Luteitalea sp. TBR-22: one gene and its partner. The protein of the gene in region 2 interacts with the protein of the main gene of each other region in a pairwise test. Links are inferred from orthologs where the notes say so. Each region holds a gene or a part of one and is shown on either strand. Other genes may lie near its edges.

Region 1 (7,260 bases), 900 kb from region 2 along the record:
GCACGTCGCCGTTGTCGATCACCATCACGTCGGTGGTGCGCGACACCGCCTGCGCGACGCGCGCGTGCCGCGCCAGTTGACGGTACTCCCCGTGGATCGGCACGAAGTACTTCGGCCGCACCAGCGAGTGCATCAGCTTCAGCTCCTCGACGTGGCCGTGGCCCGACACGTGGACGTGCTTCTGGCCCTCGTAGATCACGTCGGCGCCGCGCACCGCCAGGTGGTTCATGACGCGGCCGATGGCGCGCTCGTTGCCCGGAATCGCCCGCGCCGAGAACACCACCACGTCGTCGTCATCGACCTTCACGAAGCGGTGGTCGTCGATGGCGATGCGCGACAACGCCGCGGCCGGCTCGCCCTGCGTGCCGGTGGTGATGCACACGACGTCGCTGGCGGGGAAGTCGCGCACCTCGGAGTCGCGGATGGCGACGCCCTGCGGGATGCGCAGGTAGCCGAGGCGCTGCGCGGTCTCGGAGTTGTCGATCATGCCGCGGCCGACGAAGGCCACGTGCCGGTCGAACTGCGCGGCGAGGTCGACGATCACCTGCATCCGGTGGATGCTCGAGGCGAACATCGCGACGACGATCTTTCCGGCGGTCGAGGTGAAGATCTCCTCGAAGCCGTCGATCACGTCGCGTTCCGAGCCGGCAACGCCGGGGCGATCGACATTGGTCGAGTCGGCAAACAGCGCGAGCACGCCCTGCTGGCCGAGTTCGGCCAGTCGCGGCAGGTCGGTGCGATCGCCGTCGAGCGGCGTGTGGTCGATCTTGAAGTCGCCGGTGTGCACGAGCACGCCCTGCGGCGTGTGGATCGCCAGCGCCAGGCAGTCGGGCATGCTGTGCGTGACGCGCAGGCACTCGATGGTGAACGGGCCGACCTGGACGCGATCCCCGGGGGCGACGGGCTTGAGCCGGTCGCGCACGTCGATGGCGTGCTGCTCGAGGCGGTGCTCGACCAGCGCCAGGGCCAGCTTCGACCCGTACACGGGGCCGGCGACCAGCGGCATGAGGTAGGGCAGCCCGCCGATGTGATCCTCGTGGCCGTGCGTGAGGAACACGGCGTCGACCTTGCGGCCGAGGCCCTCGAGGTACGCCAGGTCGGGGACCACGAGGTCCACGCCGGGCAGGTCCGGCTCGGCGAACATGACCCCGGCGTCGATCACGATGGTGGTCTCGCCACACGTGATCGCCATCGTGTTCATGCCGAACTCGCGGAGCCCGCCAAGGGGCACCACGTCGACAGGCAGGGCCTGCGCCTCGGGTACGGTCATCTCGCGTCGAATCACCAGAGCGTCGGCGTGAGCCGACAGCACGTCCGATCGCAGCGACATGCCGCGTCCGGAACTCACACGCGCTGCGCCACGTGCACCGGTCGAAGGTGGGGGACCGGGCCAGCGGACACGGACAGCCGGGGGACTGGCGGGAGCCAGGACCGGCGCTCTGGAATCAGACCCACTGGGTTGGGCTGAAACCGCTAAGTCCTACAACGTGCAAGAAGATAGCACAGTTGAATGGGCGCGTCGGCCAAGGCCGACGCCTACATCCAGGGGGACACGCCGCCCTACCCATGGTGTAGCCGTCGCGCTTGCGCGACGGGCAGGTCGACGCCTACAACGCCCGGGACGCGTCGGCCAGGCGGGCGAATTCCTCGAGCGTCAGTGTCTCGGGGCGGCGCGTGCCGTCGATGTCGGTGGCGCGCAACCACGCGCCCGCGTCGGCGCCCTCGCCCCGCGCCAACGCCCCGAGGCTGCTCGAGAGCATCTTGCGGCGCTGCGTGAACACGTGGCGGACGAGCGCGTCGAGGCGCGCCGGATCGGCGACGGGGACGCGGTCGGGCCTGAAGACCATCCGCACCACCGCGGAGTGGACCTTCGGCGGCGGCCGGAAGGCGCCGGGCGGCAGCACGAGCACGCGGCTGACGTCGGCCTGCTGAGCCATGGCGATGGCCAGCGGCCCGTAGTCGCGCGTCCCAGGGACGGCCACCAGTCGGTCGGCGACCTCCTTCTGCAGCATCAGGAACGCGTCGGCGAGCCGGCCGGCGCGGGCATGGCGGAGCAGGCGGCCGAGGATGGGCGTCGAGACGTTGTAGGGGAGGTTGGCGGCCATCCGGTACGGACGTTCCCCCGCGAACCAGACCTCCGGCGGCACGTCGAGGAAGTCTCCCTCGTGCACGTGGACGCCCGGGATGGCTCGCGCCCGTAACGCGGCGACGAGGTCGCGGTCGATCTCGACCGCATGCACCACGGCGCCGGTGCGCGCGATCGGCTCGGTCAACTGGCCGCGGCCCGGGCCGACCTCGAGGAACACCTCCCCGGCCTTCGGCGCGACGGCCGCGACGATCTTGGCGATCCAGGCCGGCTCGAGGAAGTGCTGGCCGAAGCGCTTGCGGGCCTGCACTAGTCGCCGCCCCCGTCCTGCTCCGCCCAGAACTTCTCCTCGACCTCCATGATCTCCTCTTCGGACATGCCGAAGTAGTGGCCGACCTCGTGGATGAGGGTCTCGGCGACCATCGCGACCAGGTCGTCCTCGTTGACGGCGTCCTCCTCGTGCGGCCCCTGGTACAGCACGATCTGGTCGGGTTCGCGATTGCCGTCGCCCCACTGGCGCTCGGTGATCGGCGTGCCGAGGTACAGCCCGTAGAGCGTGTCGGGCGGCTCGATCTCCATCTCGTGGAGGATCTCCTGCGGCGGATGATCCTCGACGATGATCGCGATGTTGCGCATCGCGTCTCGGAAGTCCGGCGGGATCAACGCGAGGGCCTCCTCGATCAGGCTGGCGAACTCGTCGCGGGTCATCGGGCACCGCCCTTCGCCGGCTTCGCCTTGACGGGCGGCGGGACGGCCTTGGGGACGGCCTTCGTCATGCGGCCTTCGGCCTTCGGAGGTTGTGGGTTCGTGGCCGTCGACCTTCCAGGTCGACGGTCAGCGATGTTCCCGGATGCTGCCGCCCTGGCGCGCTTCTTCACCGGCGCCACGAGGTCGAGCGGCCGCAGTCCGCCCACCTTGAACGGATACCGGCATACGTCGGCAACCTCGCACGCGTCGCACTGCGGCTTGGGCCGACACACGCGCCGACCGTGGAGGATGAGGCCGTCGGACAGGCGCGTCCAGTCGGCGGGCGGCAGCGCCGCACACAGGTCGCGCTCGACACCCTCCGGCGTCGTCTCGTGCGTGAGGCCGATGCGTTCGGCCACGCGCAGCACATGCCGGTCCACCGGCAATCCCGGGACGCCCAGGGCGTGCCCGAGAACGACGTTGGCGGTCTTGCGACCGACGCCGGGCAGCGCCGTGAGGGCAGCCATGTCGGCCGGCACGTCGCCCGCATGCTCGGCGACGAGGCGTTGCGACAGCGTGATGATCGCCTTGGCCTTGACCCGGAAGAAGCCGGTGGCGTGGATCAGCGGCTCGACGTCGGCCGGGTCGGCGGCAGCGAGGGCAGGCGCGTCGGGGTAGCGGGCAAACAGCGCCGGCGTCGTCTCGTTGACGCGCCTGTCGGTGGACTGTGCCGAGAGGACGGTGGCGATGAGCAGTTCGAAGGCGTTGCGGTACGCCAGTTCCGTGTCGGGAGCCGGGTAGTGCCGCAACAAGCGCTCGAGGACGGCTCGCGCGTCCACGAACGGTACGGACTCGGCAGCAGGTGTCGGGGAGGCGGGGGCCGCGCGGCGGGGCACGCCAAGGATGGTAGCAGGCGTCAGCAGGACGGCTGCAGGGCGAACACACGTACCTGCGCGTGCCGTTCGAGCGTCAGCAGTGGCGCTGCCGGATCCACCCAGCACGTGAGCGGGCCGAACGCCGCCTCGAAGGCGTCGCGGTCATCCGAGTCGTCGATGAGCAGTGCCCTGCGCCCCTGCGCACGCGCGGCGCGCGCCGCGGCAGCGAGCTCGTCGCGCGAGATGAGATCCCAGCGCACCGTGCGTGGTCCGCCGTAGAACCTGAGGCTGCCGCTGTGGAGTCGGGTGGCGGCGAACGCGCCGTCGAGGCCGGCCGCCTTCAACCGGTCCGGCAACTCGGCGAACCGCGACATCGCCGTGCGCGTGTGCCGCAGCTCCGATCGCTCCGTGAAGTGCAGTTGCCAGCCCAGGGCGATGAGCACGAGCCCTGCGAAGACCAACGGCCGCGCCGCCGTCAGCGCCGACCACGTGATCACCGCGCCCACCACCAGCACGGGCAGGGCAGGAAGCAGGAAGCGGGCAAACGTCCAGTGAGGCCACGGCAGGTACACGAGGTACAGCCCGACCGTGGTGCCGGCAAGCAGCACCACCGCCGCGGGCACGCGGGAGGTGCGGACCAGACCGACGAGCCAGGCGACGCCGCCCAGGACGGTCACCGGCGACAGCGCCTGCCACAGCCACATGGTGTAGCGCGCAAGGTTGGTCGGCACGTGTGCGACCGAGAACAGTTGGCCGGGCGCGCCGTAGCCTGTGGCCAGTGGCGCCCCATAGAGGGTCGCCTGGTGCCAGGCGAGCCACCCGACGGCGGGCAGCATCGCGGTGACGGCGAGGCTCGCGACGCGCCAGCCCTGCACCTGCACGGCCCGCAAGGCGATGGCTGCGGCCAGAGGAGCGAGGTTGGGTCGCACCAGGATGGCCGCGCCTGCCAGGGCCCCTGCCAGCAGCGCGGCGACCCATCGACGCCCGGCAGGCCCGCGACCGGCGCACACGAAACTGCCCGTCCAGTACGCCGCGGCCAGGGTGTCGCTCATCGGCACGATCGCCTGGGCCAGGACGATGGGGCAGGTGGCGACCAGCAGTGCGGCCACCGGCCCCGTGCGCTCGTCGCCGAGTTGTCGGCCGAGCGCCCAGGTGCCCCAGACCATCGCGAGGGCCGCCAGCGGCGAGACGAGGTACATCGCCCAGGGATGCGCCAGGCTCGCCAGCGCCATGTGCAGGGACGTGCCCGGCGGATACAACGCGACGGCTGCGGGGACCGGCGCCGAGCGGAAGACATAGCCCAGGGGCACGGCAGCGCCGGCATACAGATCGCCGAGTCCGGTCACCCACTCGGGATGCACCAGCGAGCCGGCGCGCCAGTCGAACGCCTGCTGCACGTAGCCGTACATGTCGGCTGCCGCAGCGTACGGAGCCAGGTGCACGCCGACGAACGCGACCTGCGCCGCGAGGGCGACGACCAGCCAGGGACGGGCGGCGCCCGGCCACGGGAGGGCCGCCCTGCCGGAGAGGGCGCGGCCGGCCAGCCACGCGAGGCTCGCGAGGACGAACGGGCGCAGGACGTGCGATGACGAGAGGCGGAGCCCGGCCAGCGAGGTCTGGAAGCCGCCGGTGGCCCAGGTGAGGACGGCGACGAGCATGCCGATGGCGGCAACCGCCTGAAGGGCGGGCGCGATCAGGGGCGAGCGGCCAGGGCGCGACGATGAGGCATCAGGCGATGCGGTGGGCTGGCCCATTGGCGTGTGACGCAGGCCAGACTACCGCGCGGCCCGGCGTTCCGCCAGCCAATCGATGGCCGCACGGAACGAACCGGCCGACCCGGGGTGCCCCGGGCCGGCCGAAGGAACGACGTCAGAAGTCGAACCGGACGCCGAACTGGAACTGGCGCGGCGGCTGCGCGCCGGTGATGGTGCCGAACGCGACGTCGTTGGCGTTCACGTTGGGGTTCTGCAGGTTCACCGTGTTGAACAGGTTGAAGCAGTCGAAGATCGGCGTCAGGTTGTAGCGGCCGCCGAACCGGAAGTTCTTGCGCAGCGAGATGTCCATCTGCGAGAACGCCGGGCCCTCGATCTGGCCCACGGTCGCCGAGCCGCGCCGATCCTCGGGCGGGTTGGCGAAGGCCGACGTGTTGAACCAGCGGCTCTCGTCGCCGTCGATGTCCACCTCGCCGCCGACGTACTCGGCGCGGCGGCTGCCGATCGACGAGTTGCCGACCGGCGTCAGGTACTGGCCCGACTGCCACCGGTACTTGCTGCTGGCCTCCCAGCCGCCGAGGACCGCCTCGAGGACGCCGCCGCGATCACGCAGCCACGGAATGCGGTAGGTCAGCGTGTTGATGAACGCGTGACGACGGTCGAACGTCGCCGGGCCGTAGAAGAAGTCCAGGTCGTTGGCGCCGTCGACCGTGTCGTTGTCGCCGTTGCCGCTGGCGTTGGTGAGCACGCGACCGAGCGTGTACGAGATGGTGAACTGGAAGTCGCCGCTGCGCTTGGCGCCGTACAACTGCATCGAGTGGTACTGCGAGCTCGCGTCGCTGACGCGCATCCGGATCGACGAGTAGCCCTTGTAGGGCCGCAGGAAATTCTCCGAGACGCGCTCGGCGGCGGGCAGCGCGGCGTTGGCGCGCAGGGCGTCGAAGCTGGCGCGGTTGATGTCGGGCTGGCGGATCAGGCTGCGGCCCGTGTTGCCGACGTACGTGGCCTCGGCGAAGTAGCCTCGCCCGAACTGGCGCTGCACGCCGATGCTGTAGTTGGTCTGGTACGGCAGCTTCATGTTGGGGTCGATCGCGTTGATCGTGCCCACCGCGCCCACCGCGCCGGCCGCGCCGCTCGACGGGTTGGCGATGTTGAAGTTCTCGTACACCGTGTTGGCGAGCACCGGCGGCAGGTTCAGCTGCGAGAACACGACGTTGCCTTCGGGCTTGTCGTAGAACAGGCCGACGCCGCCGCGGATGGCCGTCTCCGGGTTGAGCGAGTACGCGAAGCTGAAACGGGGCATGAACAGGTGCTGCGCTTCGTACAACCCGCGCGGCGCGCCGAACGGAATCTTGTCGTAGTCACCACCACTGATCAGGTCGACGCGGCCGACCTGATCCGCGGGGATGCCGTCTCCGGCCATGACCAGGCCGTTGAAGCGGTTGCCGACGCCGGGGACGAGCAGGCCGTTGGTGCGCACGATGACGGCCTGGTTCGGGTCGTACCGCGACGGGTCGAAGTTCACGAGGTTGTTGCCCGACGTGTAGGTGGGCGTCGAGTACTCGTACCGGAGGCCGACCTCGAGGCTCAGGTTGTTGCGCACGCGCCACGTGTCGGACACGAAGCCCTGATACGTGGTGAAGCGGAAGAAGCCGACCGGGTCGGCCGAGGCCTCGTCGTACGTGCGGAAGTTGCCGAGCAGCATGTCGCCGACCGAGTTGCCCGTGCTGTTGGGGTTGCCGCCGCTGTTGAAGTTCACCGACCCGAAGTAGTTGCCGCGGCCGTTCTGGTCCTTGCGGTTGCGCGAGATGGCCACGCCCGTGCGCACCGAGTGGTTGCCCTTGATCCAGGTGATCGTGTCCTGGAAGGTGATGTCGGTGGTGGGCGAGAGGAGCGCGAA
Region 2 (7,644 bases):
TCGTTTGAGCCCTGAGCCTTGAGCCGTGAGCCTCTAGAGTGCCAACAAGAACGGCTGCTCGAGCGCCTCGGCCACGAAGCGGAGGAAGCGCATCGCATCGGCGCCGTCGATGACGCGGTGGTCGTACGAGAGCGACAGCGGCAGCATGAGTCGCGGCTCGAAGCTCTCGCCGTTCCACACCGGCTCCATCGCCGATCGCGACATGCCCATGATCGCCACCTCGGGGTGGTTGACGATCGGCGTGAAGTGCGTGCCGCCGATGCCGCCGAGGTTGGTGATCGTGAAGCAGCCGCCCGACATCTCCTCCAGCGACAGCTTGCCGGCGCGGGCCTTCTCGGCCAGCTGCGCGATCTCGGCCGAGATCTGCGTGATCGACTTCTGATCGACGTCCTTGAGCACCGGCACGAGCAGGCCGCGCTCGGTGTCGACGGCGATGCCGATGTTCAGGTACGACTTGTAGACGACCTCTTCCTTCGCGAGGTCGACCGAGGCGTTGAACTGCGGGAACTTGCGCATCGCCACCGCGATCACCTTGGTGATGATCGACGTGACGGTGAGCTTGCCGCCGCCGGCCTCGACGCGCTTGGCAAACTGCTTGCGCAGCTGCTCGAGCGCCGTGATGTCGACCTTCTCGCACTGGGTGACGTGCGGGATGGTGTGCCAGCTGGCGACCATGTGCTCGGCCGTCTTGCGGCGGATGCCGCGCATCGGCTTGCGCTCCACGGCGCCGAACTGGCTGAAGTCCGGCAGCGGCTCTGACGCGAAGCCCGCGGCCGCCGCGCCGGCCTGACCGGCCGGACCGGCCACCTTGCCGGTGATGACGTTCTTGGCGTGGGCGCGCACGTCGGCGTCGCTGATGCGCCCGCCGGGACCGCTGCCGGGCACGTCGGCGATGTCGAGGCCGAGTTCCCGGGCGAGGCGACGCACCGCCGGCGAGGCCGGCACGTTGGGCCGTGGCGGCGCGACCGAGCCGTCGGGGAGCGGCGCGGCCGGGCCGCGCGTCGCCACCGACACGTGGCCGGGAACGGGGGCCATCGGCAACCCGCGCTCGGCGCGCAGTTCCGGCACCGTCGGCTGCACGGCGGCCACCGTGGCCGGCGGCGCCGACGCGGTCTGCGCCGCACCGTCGAGCACGAGCACCACCTGCCCGACGGCGACCTTGTCGCCGTCCTTCACCGCGACTTCCTTGACCGTCCCGGCCGACGGCGACGGCACTTCGACGGTCGCCTTGTCGGTCTCGAGTTCGAGGATCCCCTGATCCTGCGAGACCGAGTCGCCGACCTTGACGAGTACCTTCAGGACGTCGCCGCCCTTGACGTTCTCGCCGAGCGACGGCACCGTCACCTCGATGCGAGCGCCGCCGGTCGGGGCCGGCGCGGGCGGCGCCGTGGGCACCGGCTCGGCCTTGTCCTGTTGGTCGACGGCGGCCGCGGCGGCCTTCTGCACCTGCGCGGCCCCGGTCGGGGCCGCCGATGCCTCGCCGCTCACCGTGAAGATCACCTGCCCCACGTCGATGCGATCGCCTTCCTTGACCTTGACCTCGGCCACGGTGCCGGCAATCGTCGAGGGCACTTCGACCGTCGCCTTGTCGGTCTCGAGCTCGAGCACCGCCTGGTCGACAGCCACCACGTCGCCGGCCTTGACCAGCACCCGGAGCACATCCCCCGCCTTGACGTTGTCGCCGAGCGAGGGCAGCGTGAATTGGTTTGCCATGAGCGTTGCGATGCCTTGATTACGCGTGCGCGGGGTTGGCCTTCTCGGGGTTGATGCCGAGATCCTTGAAGGCGGCCTGCGCCACCTTGACGTCGATCTGCTTCTCGCGCGCGAGCAGCGACAGGGTCGCCGCGACGACGTGCCGCGCGTCGACCTCGAAGTGGTCGCGCAACGCCTCGCGGCTCTCGCTGCGGCCGAAGCCGTCGGTGCCGAGCAGCGCCATCGGCTGCGAGACGTGATGGTCGATGCCGGCCGGCATCAGCTTCACGTAGTCGGAGGCGGCCACCACTACGCCCGGGGCGCCGGCCAACTGCTGGCCGACCCAGGACGCGCGCGGCGCCTCGGCCGGGTGGAGCATGTTCCACCGATCGACGGCGAGACAGTCGCGCTGCAGTTCGGTGTAGCTGGTGACGCTCCACACGTCGGCGGCCACGCCGTACTTCTCGAGCATCGCGGCCGCGTCGATGACGCCGGGCAGGATCGCGCCGCTGCCGAGCAGTTGCGCGTGCGCCTTGGCCTTCTTCAGGCCGGAGGCCTTGAACTTGTACAGGCCCTTGATGATCCCCTCTTCCGTGCCGGCGGGCATGGGCGGCATCTCGTAGTTGCCGTTCATCAGGGTGAGGTAATAGAAGACGCTCTCGTCGTCGCGGTACATGCGACGGAGGCCGTCCTTGATGATCACGGCGATCTCGTAGGCGAACGCCGGGTCGTAGGCGATGCAGTTGGGCACCGACGAAGCCACCAGGTGGCTGTGGCCGTCCTGGTGCTGCAGGCCCTCGCCGTTCAGCGTCGTCCGGCCCGCCGTGCCGCCCAGCAGGAAGCCGCGCGTCCGCATGTCGGCGGCGGCCCAGATCAGGTCGGCGACCCGCTGGAAGCCGAACATCGAGTAGTAGATGTAGAACGGAATCGCGTTGATGCCGTGCGTCGCGTAGGAGGTGCCCGCGGCGATGAACGACGACATCGAGCCGGCCTCGGTGATGCCTTCCTCGAGGATCTGCCCGTCCTTGGCTTCCTTGTAGTACAGCAGCTGATCGCTGTCGATCGGGTCGTACAGCTGGCCCGTCGACGAGTAGATGCCGACCTGCCGGAACAGCGCCTCCATGCCGAAGGTGCGCGCCTCGTCGGGGACGATCGGCACCACCAGCTTGCCGAACTCCTTGTCGCGCAGCATCTTGGTCAGCATCCGCACGAACGCCATCGTCGTCGAGATGGCGCGGCCGTCCGAGCCGTTGAGGAACTCGGCGAAGCTCTCGTCGAGGCCGGCGAACTCGATCCGCGGCGCGTCGGTGCGGCGCTGCGGCAGGTAGCCGCCGAGGGCGGCGCGCTTCTCCTGCAGGTACGTCATCTCCGTGCTGTTCTCCGCCGGGCGGTAGAACGGCATCTTGACGACATCCTCGTCGCTCAGCGGGATGTTGAAGCGCGTGCGGAAGCTGAGGACCTCTTCCTCGTTCAGCTTCTTCTGCTGGTGCGTCGGGTTCTTGCCCTCGCCCGATTCGCCGAGGCCGTAGCCCTTGATGGTGCGCGCCAGCACCACGGTCGGCCGGCCGCTCGACTCGGTGGCCTGCTTGTAGGCCGCGTAGACCTTCTCCGGGTCGTGGCCGCCGAGGCGCAGCTTCTTCAGCTGGTCGTCGGAGAGGTGCTTGACCAGCTCGAGCAGCTGCGGGTACTTGCCGAAGAACTTCTCGCGCACGTAGGCGCCGTCGGAGACCGACAGGCGCTGGTACTCGCCGTCGACGATCTCGGCCATGCGTTGCGCCAGCAGGCCCGTCTTGTCGCGCGCCAGCAGGTCGTCCCACTCGCTGCCCCAGATCACCTTGATGACGTTCCAGCCAGCGCCGCGGAACGCGCCCTCGAGTTCCTGGATGATCGAGCCGTTGCCGCGCACCGGCCCGTCGAGGCGCTGCAGGTTGCAGTTGATGACGAAGATCAGGTTGTCGAGCTTCTCCCGCGAGGCGAGCGTCAGCGCGCCGAGCGTCTCGGGCTCGTCGGTCTCGCCGTCGCCGAGGAACGCCCACACCTTGTTCTTCGTGGTCTTCTTCAGGCCGCGGTGCTCGAGGTACCGCCAGAAGCGCGCCTGGTAGATCGCCATGATCGGGCCGAGGCCCATCGACACCGTCGGCACCTGCCAGAAATTCGGCATCAGCCACGGGTGCGGGTACGACGACAGGCCGCCGCCCTCGGCGAGCTCGCGGCGGAAGTTCTCGAGGTGCTGCTGCGTCAGCCGGCCCTCGAGGAACGCGCGGGCGTAGATGCCGGGCGAGGCATGGCCCTGAAAGAACACCAGGTCGCCGCCCTCGGGATGCTCCGGGCCGCGGAAGAAGTGGTTGAAGCCCACCTCGTACAGCGTGGCCGACGAGGCGAACGTCGAGATGTGGCCGCCGATGCCGTCCGAGTTCTTGTTGGCGCGCACCACCATGGCCATCGCGTTCCAGCGGACCAGGCTCTTGATGCGGCGCTCGATCTCGCGGCTGCCCGGGAAGGGCTGCTGATGCTCCGGCGAGATCGTGTTGATGTACGGCGTGTGCGCCGAGAACGGAAGTGGCACGCCCTTGTGGCGGGCGTACGACTCGAGCGCGTCGAGCAGTTGCGCCACGCGCTCGCGACCTTCATGCGTGATCACCCAGTCGAGCGAGTCGATCCACTCCTGGGTCTCGATGGCGGCGGTGGTGTCCTGGACGTCCTGGGGGCCGTTGGTCATGAGAATTCTGAATCCTGTAGCCAGGCGGGCTGCGCGGCAGAGTCCGCTTCCGGACCGCGCCGGGGTATGAACAACGCTTTACATTATCATTCGCCGCATGATGGGTACCAGTCGCGTCCCCCCTGCCGGCGTCCGTGCCGGCGCTTCGATGGCCGTCCTGGCCCTGGCCGCCTGCATGGCCCTCCTCCCGGCGAGGCCGGAAGCCCGGTCCGGCCAGGCGCCCGCCGCCCCGGCGCGCCAGGACCTGCAGGCGATGGCCGCCCGCTTCGCGCCGGCCGACATCGGCGCCGACCTGTCGAAACTCCCGGAATCGGAGCGCACCGCCCTCCGCCACCTGATCGAAGCCTCCCGCATCGTCGACGGCCTGTTCCTGCGGCAGGTGTATGCCGGCAACCCGGCCCTGCTCCTGCAGTTGCAGGGCGACCGGACGCCCGAGGGGCAGGCCCGCCTGCGGTACTTCCTCCTGAACAAGGGGCCATGGTCGCGCCTCGACGCGGCGGCGCCCTTCATCGACGGCGTCGGCGAGAAGCCGCACGGCGCGAACTTCTACCCGGCCGGCGCCAGCAAGGCCGACATCGAGCAGTGGATCGCCGGCCTGTCGGCCGCCGAGAAGGCGCAGGCACAGGGCTTCTTCACCACGATCCGCCGCGGCGCGGACGGAAAGTTCATGACGGTGCCCTACACCGTGGAATACCAGGGCGAGCTGGCGCTGATGGCCGGGCACCTCCGCGCCGCCGCGAAGGCCACCACGCAGCCCTCGCTGAAGAAGTTCCTCGAGAGCCGCGCCGCCGCGCTGCTCTCCAACGACTACTACGCGTCGGACGTCGCGTGGATGGAACTCGACGCCTCCATCGAGCCGACCATCGGCCCCTACGAGGTCTACGAGGACGAGTGGTTCGCCGCCAAGGCCGCCTTCGAGGCCTTCATCACCCTGCGCGACGACGCCGAGACGGCCAAGCTCGCGAAGTTCTCGAGCCAGCTCCAGGGCCTCGAGAACCGGCTGCCCATCGACCCGGCCTGGCGCAACCCGAAGCTCGGAGCGCTGTCGCCGATCCGCGTCGTCAACGTCGTGTTCAGCGCCGGCGACGGCAACCGCGGCGTGCAGACGGCGGCGTTCAACCTGCCCAACGACGAGAAGGTCGTCGAGGAGAAGGGCACCAAGCGCACCATGCTGAAGAACACGCAGGAGGCGAAGTTCCGCCTCGTGCTGCAGCCGATCGCGAAGGTGGCGCTGGCGACCGACGACCAGGACAAGGTGCAGTTCGACGCGTTCTTCACCCACATCCTGATGCACGAGCTGATGCACGGCCTCGGACCGAACAGCCTCACGGTGAGCGGGCAGAAGGTCACCGTGCGCTCGCAGCTGAAGGAGACCTACTCGACGCTCGAGGAGGCCAAGGCCGACATCTCGGGCCTGTGGGCGCTGCAGACGCTGGTCGACGACGGGGTCATCGACAAGGGGCTGGCCGACACGATGTACACGACGTTCCTGGCCTCGGCGTTCCGGTCGATCCGGTTCGGCACGACCGAGGCGCACGGCCGCGGCATCGCCATCCAGCTGAACACCCTGCTGGACGCCGGTGCGTTCGTCGTCAACCCCGATGGCACGTTCCGGGTGGAGCCGACGAAGATCCGCGAGGCCGTGAAGGCCCTCACCACCGAGATCATGACCGTGCAGGCCAGGGGCGACTACGCCGCCGCCAAGGCTCTGATGGCGCGCGCGACGATTCGTCCGCAGGTGCAGAAGGTGCTCGATCGGCTGGTGGGCGTGCCGGTGGACATCGAGCCGCGCTTCACGAGCGCGGAGCAGTTGATGGCTCGGAGGTAGGGCGCGGTCTCCGACCGCGCCGTTCGTCGATCCGCCGGACCAACGGCGGGGTGGGGACACCCCGCCCTACCTTTCCGTCAGAACACCACGGCCACGCGCAACCCGCCGCCGCGTGCGTTCACCAGGGGCATGAGCCTGACGTGCGTCGCGGCAGGCTCGCGGCGATACACGTCGTACTCGCGCGTGACCAGGGCATCGACGCCGACGCCGATCGCCGCCCCCACGCCGGCGTAGAACAGCGCCGCGAGGCCGACCCAGCCCGCGTCCTCGGCCGGGGTGTCGCTGGCGAGCGCGGCGACGCCGACCAATCCGGCGCCACACCCCAGCCCGATGAGTGCGCCATTGCCCAGCGAGTCCTGCCGACGCTGTCGAATCGTGGCCACGTCGGCTTCCTGCCAGGCGCGGCGGTCGGGAGTGCCCAGGACGAGTTCGCTGGGCGTGAGCAGGGTGATACGGCCCGTCACTGCCTTGCCGGCGGCGTCGACGATGGTGACGGTCTGACCTTCGCGCACCAGGAGACGCAGTTCACCGAACGAGTGCGCCACGCCCTGGCCGAAGGCGACCGACGCGATCGTCAAGAGCGCCGCGGCGAGCAGCGACGCACGCAGGTGGGTCTGCATGGGAACCTCCCGCCCACGGAAGAGCAAGAGCCGTACCGTCGGGACATGGGCGCGGGAATGCGGTCTCCACGCGGCCGGTCCCGCCAGTGACGGCGATTCCCCGCTGGCGCGAAGGATTCCCCGGCGGCCGGCTGTGCAAGAATCCGCGCACGATGCCGCCCCGCGTGCCAGCCCTCCTCGTCGGCCTGCTCCTCGCCTCACCGGTGTACGCGCAGGCCCCCGACGTCGTCCACCTGTTCAACGGCAAGGACCTGTCGACGTTCACCACCTGGCTGGTCGACGACCACCGCGAGGATCCCGATCGCGTGTTCACGGTGGTCGACGCCATCGACGGCGCCCCGGCCATCCGCATCAGCGGGCAGAAGTACGGCGGCATCGCCACGCGCGAGGAGTTCGAGTCGTACCACCTCGTCGTCGAGTTCCGGTGGGGCGCGGTGACGTGGGCGCCGCGCAAGGCGCTGGCGCGCGACAGCGGCATCCTGGTGCACTGCCAGGGGCCGGACGGCAACACGAAGCCGGACTTCAACGGCCCGTGGATGCGGTCGATCGAGTCGCAGATCATCGAGGGCGGCGTCGGCGACTTCATCCTCGTGGCGGGCAGCGACGCGAGCGGCGCGCGGTTGGCGCCGGAGATGACGGCGACCGTCTCGCCCGACCGGCTGGGGCAGTTCCGCTTCGACCCGCAGGGCGCGCCGCGCCTGTTCACCAACGGCCAGCGGATCAACTGGTCGGGCCGCGACGTCGACCGCGGCAGTGCGCCGATCGGCTTCCGCGGTGTCGCCGAC

Evidence for each region.
Region 1: the proteins of aceE (region 2) and nth interact in binary tests that used the Escherichia coli proteins (3 or more experiments, as listed by UniProt). The link is inferred for Luteitalea sp. TBR-22 from one-to-one orthologs.

What each region holds. Positions count from the first base shown.
Region 1 is NZ_AP024452.1:3,378,234-3,385,493, reverse strand. What follows is about bases 1,731-4,590. They hold nth (endonuclease III), read right to left. Parts: upstream 3,670-4,590; coding sequence 2,791-3,669; downstream 1,731-2,790. Other genes in these bases: TBR22_RS13980 (glycosyltransferase family 39 protein), read right to left, coding at 3,690-4,590; TBR22_RS13990 (metallopeptidase family protein), read right to left, coding at 2,396-2,794; rsmA (16S rRNA (adenine(1518)-N(6)/adenine(1519)-N(6))-dimethyltransferase RsmA), read right to left, coding at 1,731-2,396. Also shown: TBR22_RS14000 (ribonuclease J), read right to left, coding at 1-1,330; more of rsmA, read right to left, coding at 1,608-1,730; more of TBR22_RS13980, read right to left, coding at 4,591-5,402; TBR22_RS13975 (carboxypeptidase-like regulatory domain-containing protein), read right to left, coding at 5,518-7,260. UniProt on the Escherichia coli protein: DNA repair enzyme that has both DNA N-glycosylase activity and AP-lyase activity. The DNA N-glycosylase activity releases various damaged pyrimidines from DNA by cleaving the N-glycosidic bond, leaving an AP (apurinic/apyrimidinic) site.
Region 2 is NZ_AP024452.1:4,281,725-4,289,368, forward strand. The notes cover bases 1,533-4,776. They hold aceE (pyruvate dehydrogenase (acetyl-transferring), homodimeric type), read right to left. Parts: upstream 4,412-4,776; coding sequence 1,733-4,411; downstream 1,533-1,732. Other genes in these bases: TBR22_RS17975 (dihydrolipoyllysine-residue acetyltransferase), read right to left, coding at 1,533-1,713; TBR22_RS17985 (hypothetical protein), read left to right, coding at 4,509-4,776. Outside these bases: more of TBR22_RS17975, read right to left, coding at 34-1,532; more of TBR22_RS17985, read left to right, coding at 4,777-6,239; TBR22_RS17990 (hypothetical protein), read right to left, coding at 6,317-6,859; TBR22_RS17995 (DUF1080 domain-containing protein), read left to right, coding at 7,024-7,644. UniProt on the Escherichia coli protein: Component of the pyruvate dehydrogenase (PDH) complex, that catalyzes the overall conversion of pyruvate to acetyl-CoA and CO(2).